2 regions of the Sulfitobacter alexandrii genome follow, and region 2 is predicted to be linked to the other one. Evidence: riboswitches for the same ligand, from Rfam matches in the RefSeq annotation. Region 2 holds a riboswitch; the other holds the start of a gene.
What was found. A riboswitch is a leader RNA that binds a small molecule or an ion and turns the genes downstream of it on or off. The one in region 2 is predicted to bind cobalamin.
Positions count from the first base shown of each region.

Region 1: another riboswitch for cobalamin. It lies ahead of BOO69_RS17325 (CbtB domain-containing protein); the one in region 2 lies ahead of BOO69_RS23335 (ABC transporter substrate-binding protein).

Region 1 is NZ_CP018076.1:3,541,270-3,544,471, reverse strand. It holds gene BOO69_RS17335 (sulfatase-like hydrolase/transferase) at 1-817, shown strand, start outside; gene BOO69_RS17330 (hypothetical protein) at 1,008-1,709, shown strand; cobalamin riboswitch at 1,822-2,038, shown strand; gene BOO69_RS17325 (CbtB domain-containing protein) at 2,073-2,240, shown strand; gene BOO69_RS17320 (CbtA family protein) at 2,423-3,115, shown strand; gene BOO69_RS17315 (hypothetical protein) at 3,123-3,202, shown strand, end outside.
Region 2 is NZ_CP018076.1:2,432,510-2,435,711, forward strand. It holds gene BOO69_RS11930 (ABC transporter ATP-binding protein) at 1-187, opposite strand, end outside; gene BOO69_RS11935 (hypothetical protein) at 184-765, opposite strand; cobalamin riboswitch at 891-1,078, shown strand; gene BOO69_RS23335 (ABC transporter substrate-binding protein) at 1,179-2,189, shown strand; gene BOO69_RS11945 (FecCD family ABC transporter permease) at 2,186-3,202, shown strand, end outside.

The DNA of each region.
Region 1 (3,202 bases), 1.1 Mb from region 2:
TGCCCGCGACGACATCCGCGACAAGGTGCTGACCGCCTACATGGGGCTGATCAAGCAATGCGACGATCAGATGGGCGTGCTGTTCGACTGGTTGGAAGAGACGGGCCGGATGGAGGACACGATGATTGTCATCACCTCCGATCACGGGGATTTTCTGGGCGATCACTGGCTGGGCGAGAAGACCTTTTTCCACGACGCCTCCGTCAAGGTGCCGATGATCATCTATGACCCGTCAGAGGAGGCTGACGCGACCCGTGGCACCAGCAGCGATGCGCTGGTGGAGTGTATCGACCTTGCACCCACCTTCGTGGACGTGGCGGGCGGGGACGCGGCGGCGCTGGATCATATCCTCGAGGGCCATTCGCTGCTGCCGATGTTGCGCGGCGGGCCTGCGCCGGCCCGCGATTGCAGTATCTGCGAATACGACTATTCGGCCACCCCCTTGGCCGCGCGGCTGGACCTGCACCCCGATCAGTCGCGCATGTTCATGGTTGCCGATCACAACTGGAAGATGATCCACTTTGAAAGCGGGCACCGCCCGATGCTGTTCGATCTGCAAGCTGATCCGGATGAGCTGACCGATCTGGGCAACGACGCCGCGCAGGCGGATACCATCGCACGCATGTACGACAAGCTGAACGCATGGGCGCGCCGCCCATCGGCGCGCACGACGATGTCGAATGCATCGTTCATCAAATACCGCACCGCCGGCCCGCGCACCGGCGTGTTGATCGGTGTCGTGGATGCCACTGAAGCCTCCAACGATACCGCTGCCAAATACATCGGCCGCAAAGCCACCGACAAACGCGAGCGCTGAGACCGGGACTGTTGCGGTTCTCGAGGGCGGGCAACTGCAAGGCCAAAGAACATGCTCCGCAAAGGGGCCGCCGGACTCGAAATCACCTGATCGTGCTCGAACGAAATGCAAGCCGCCTCGTTGTCCCGACAGCGGACAAAATGGGAGAGAGGCCATGCGGCTTTGGATTTCAGCCCTTTGTGGCGCTGCGATGGCAGTTTCGGCGGCCCCCGTTGCTGCCCAGTTCTTGCCAGCGGAGGTACAGGGCAGCTGGGATGTTTCTGAGAACGAGTGCGCGCGTACAGGCACATCTATCACGCAAATCGACATTTCGGCGGACCGGATCGACACCTTTGCCGGTGACGCGATTGTCCGCGAGGTTGACCGGACCGGTCCCGTGACCTTCGTGGCCGCCGATTTCCTGCAACTCGAAGGCGCTGCAGAAATCGGCGACCGGGAACGGACATACTATCGACTGACCCAACGGGCGGGTCCGGACCGACTGACATTCAAGACGCAAGAGGGCGAACCGGTCGATCTCGTGCGCTGCGCGACCGAACGGGGGGCTGCTCAAGGCGACTCCGCCGTTCATGGCCAAGGCCCCCTGCCGGTGCCGACCGGGCTTTGGGTGCAGGCTGGCGAGACCTGCGCGAATCCTGCGAACGCTTCGTGGCGTGTGTACGACGGGCGCGGCCTGTTTGGCGCGAAAAGCAACGGATGCGATGCGGTCGAGATCCACGCGGAGGGTCGTACTCATGTCATCGACCAGACCTGCACGGCCTCATACGACCAAAGCCGGTCGACCTACCGGGACATCGTCGAGGTCAAGGCGCCGAAACGCTTGGGCCTGATCGAGCAGGGCGAGTCGGTGATGCGCGACTTTAACTGGTGCGGTCCGCGCACGGCGCCATGAATTGCGCCGGTTTTGTCCGATCCGCCGATCTCCCGACTGTCTGTTAAGGCGCGCGCTGCGCATTTGAAGCATGACCGGTCGTGAATGAGCCTTGCCTTGAAACGGGTGAAATGCGACATTGATCCGGCTTGGTGTTCCCGAAAGCGCCCGATCGGGTGTGGAACCGAACAGGGAATTCCGTAAGGGCCAGCCGGTCCGAAGCGGAAGCCGCCCCCGCGACTGTAAGCGGAGAGCCCTTGTCCAACGTGCCACTTGACCATCCGGTCAGGGAAGGCGGGCAAGGGCATCGACTCGCGAGCCAGGAGACCTGCCAGGCATGTGAAACGCAAACGGGCCGTCGGGTGTGACGGTAAGGAGAAGACCATGACCACATTGACCGCCAAGTCGCTGAGCGCCAGCCGCTTCGTTCCCGCGGTGTTCGCCGCCGCGCTGGGCATCGCGCTGATCACGCTGACCGGGCACGTACAGGCCGCCGCGCTGCATGATGCCGCGCATGACGTGCGCCATGCGACAGGTTTTCCCTGCCACTGATCCGCAAGGCCGCGAGGGACCGGCGCAAAGCGACGCCTTGCGCTGACCCAAGCACGGCCCGGTGGCAAGAAACGCAACGCGGACCGACCCGTCTATCAGCCTAGAACGCTGCCGTAATCCGGCGGCGTGTTCGTATTGATGGGATGTCGTCGCGTTGCCTGCAAAGATTTATAGGACTCGTCATGACGTCACGGTTTCTGATTTCCGCTCTTTTCGCCGGTGCGCTTTCGGGTGCGATCATCGGCCTGCTCCAGTTGATGTTCGTGCAGCCGGTGCTGCTGCATGCCGAGCTCTACGAGAGCGGCGAACTGGTGCATTTTGGCGCCGAGGCGGTCAGCGCCCATCCGGCCCTGCCGGGCTTCGACCTGATGCGGGACGGGCTGAGCGTGATTTTCACCATGCTGACCTACACCGGCTACGCGTTGATTCTCGTGGCCGCGATGAGCTTTGGCGAGGATCGTGGCGCGCGGATCGACGGGCGTTGGGGTATCCTCTGGGGGGTTGCCGGTTTCGTGGCTTTCCATCTGGCGCCCGGTTTCTCCCTCGCCCCGGAGGTGCCGGGCGTAGCCGCCGCCGACGTGACGCTTCGGCAAATCTGGTGGTTCGGCACCGCGATCAGCGCCTGCATAGCGCTCTGGCTTCTGGCCTTCGGGCAGAACTGGGCGGCATGGGGCGCTGCGGCCTTGCTTCTCGCGGCGCCGCACCTGATCGGCGCGCCCGAGCCGGAGACCTTTACCGGCCCCGTCCCGACCGAGATCGGTGCGCTTTTCGCCGCACGGGCGCTGGGCATCGGTCTGGCGGCGTGGGTGCTGCTCGGTTCCTTCGCGGGCTACTTCTGGCAGCGCGAAGGGGAACATGCCGCGCAGGCGGCATGAGGGCGCGATGAACAGGACGCTTGCACTTTTCGTTATCGGGCTGATCTTCGGCGGCGGTCTCGGCTTTGCCTTCGCGGCGGGCAACGG
Region 2 (3,202 bases):
CGGCGACGCTGAGGGTGCCCGCATCGGGCCGTGAAAGGCCGGCGAGCAGGTTCAGCAGCGTCGTCTTGCCGGTCCCGCTTGGCCCGATCACGCCCACCCGTTCCGCAGGGGCCACGTCAAGCTGCGACACCTTGAGGGCAAAGCCGCCGCGCGGGTAGGCAAAGGCGATGTCGCGCGCCGCGATCACCCTTCTTCCTCCGCCATGGAAGCGGCCTGCGGGGCATCGGCGTTCCGCTCCAACGTGCCGGCATCGCTGCGGTCCACGTCCGTGAGGGTGAAGCCGTCGATCTTCCATGTGCCGCCGTCCGGCGCCATCACCAGATCGGCGGCATAGGCATTGCCGCGCATGTGCATGTGTTCGGAATGGCCGACCACGCCCAGAACGCGCCATTTCGCCGTGATTTCCACTGTGTCACCCTTGGGGCGGGCGCTCAGCCCCGAAAGCGAGACTTCATGAATTTCCTGGTCCGGGTTCAGGCCGCCGCCCGCCATGGCGCCGACGCGTTCAAGGTAGAGCTGTTCCAGCGCCGGGCCGCTGGCGACATCCGCCAGCCGGTCGTAGATCGCCGTCTCGTCGGTCTCGCCGAATGCTTCGTAGACCGTGGCGAGGATGCCGGGCAGCAGCAGCGGGCTTTCGCTTGAGAATTCCTGCGCCGACATGCCATCCGCAGAGGCCGCGCGATCCTGACCGGACCCTGCGAAGGACCAGCCGAGAATGGCAAGGCCGCCGATCAACAGGCCCGCGACGACGAGGTTCCTCAACATTTTACGACAACACCGCCTTACTGGTTCACCGGCAGAAGCATAGAGCGCTCGTTGCGACATGCAACGTCAGGTCCGCCGACCGGCGGGGACCGCGACCGTTCGGCCTTGCCGCGCCCCGCACCCGCTGCTAGCAGAAAGGCGTCGGTTTCCTTCGGGATGAAAAGGGAATCCGTACCGGCCCCGGCCGGGAAACGGAACTGCCCCCGCAACTGTAGGCGGCGAGCGCCTCTCAACAGCCACTGGGCCACGCCCGGGAAGGCGAGAGGTGCCGCGACCCGCCAGTCAGGAGACCTGCCGACACGAGAGAAATCACGACCGGACGGGGTGTGCCGGAGCGGGAAACCTGACGTGGTCATCCGGCCATCCCTTGTTTCGCGTACATCCCTGCCGGTCCATCTGACGGGACGGATTGGATGAAGAATACCCTGATCGCCGGCATCTTGCTGGCCGCTGCCGCGCTGCCGCTTCATGCGCAGGACACGGATTACCCCCTGAACCTCGTGAACTGCGGCGTCGATCTGACGTTCGCGGCCCCGCCGGAAAGCGCCGTCACCATCGGCCAGGCCGCGACGGAAATTCTCTATGCGCTGGGCCTTGCGCCCAAGGTGTCTGGCACGGCGGCCTGGTTCACCCCGGTCCTGCCCGAATATGCAGAGGTGGACGCCCGGATCGAACGACTCGCCGACAACGATCCCGGCTTCGAAAGCGTGGTCGCGAAAAAGCCCGGTCTGGTGGCGGCGCAATATGAATGGCACGTGGGCCCCACCGGCAGCGTCGGCACGCGCGGGATGTTCCATGATCTGGGGATCCCGACGTATGTCCTGCCCGCCGACTGCGATACCAAGGACAACCGCACCGGCGGCGACGGGACGCGGACCGGCGCGTTCCAGCCTGCGGCGATCTACAAGGGCATCCGCGAACTCGCGGCGATCTTCGATGTCGGGCCCGCGGGCGAACGGCTCGTCAAGGAATTGCAGGCGACGGAGAGCGCCGCGATCGGCAAAGCGGCGGCACTGGACCTGCCCGAGGGTCTGTCGGCCGTGTTCTGGTTTTCCTCGCCCGAGGTCGAGAGCGATCCCTACGTGGCGGGGCGACTCGGCGCGCCGGGCTACATGATGTCCAAGCTGGGGATCGAGAATGTCATCGCCTCGGACGAGGAATGGCCCACGGTGGGCTGGGAAAGCATCGCGCGCAGCGATCCCGATATCATCGTCGTCGCCTACATGGATCGACGCCGCTACCCGGCGGACGACGTCGACCGGAAGCTCGACTTTCTGCGCACCGATCCGGTTGCAAGCCGGATGACGGCGGTTCGGAATGGCCGGATCGTGCAGATGGACGCGCACGCGATGAGCGCCACGATGCGCTCGATCCGCGGGCTCGCCGCCCTTTCCGACGCGCTGTCCCGGATGACGTTCGAATGATGCGGGCGCGGACCGGCGCCGGTCTTGGCCTCTGGCTCGCACCCGTTTTGCTGGCGGCGACCATACTGATCGGCACCGCGGTCGGGGAGACACCGCTGACGCTTTCTACGGTCTTTCGGACACTGGCGAACCATTTCTGGCAGGCGGATTATCCCGTCGACGCGATCGACGCCGGCATTGTCTGGAGCTACCGCTTCCCCCGGGCGATCGTCGCGGCCTGCTGCGGCGCGGGGCTGGCGCTGACCGGAGTCGTCCTTCAGGCGCTGTTGCGCAATCCGCTTGCCGATCCCTACCTGATGGGCCTGTCGGCCGGTGCCTCCACCGGCGCGGTTCTGGTGGCGGTGGCGGGCGTGGGGGGCGGCGCCGTCTCCATGTCGATGGGCGCGCTGACCGGGGCGCTGCTGGCGTTCGGTTGCGTCGTGGCCCTGGCACATGCGGCCAGCGGTGCCGCGGGCGGCGGCCGCGCGACACAGGCGGCGGCGGCCATGATCCTCGCCGGGATCGCGGGATCGCAGATGTTCAACGCCCTGACGGCCTTCACGATCGCCCGCTCGGCCAATGCCGAACAGGCGCGGGGCATCATGTTCTGGATGATGGGCAATCTCTCCGGCATCCGCTGGGAAGACGTGGCCCCCTGCGCGGCAGTCTCGCTCGCGGGCGGCGCGCTGTGCCTGTGGCACCGGCGCGGGCTCGACGCCTTCACCTTCGGAACGCACGGCGCCGCCTCGCTCGGGATCAATGTCCCGGTCCTGCGCGGCAGCCTGATCGCCGCCACTGCCATCATGGTCGGGGTTCTGGTATCCAAGGTGGGCGCGATCGGTTTCGTGGGACTGGTCGTGCCCCATGCCATGCGTTTTCTGGTCGGCGCCCGGCATGACAGGCTCGTCCCGGCCTCCGCCCTCGCCGGGGCGGTCTTTCTGGTGGCCGCCGACGTCATCAGCCGGATCCTTGTCGCCGGGCAGGTGCTGCCCATCGGGGTGGTGACAGCGCTCGTGGGCGCCCCGGCGTTCGCA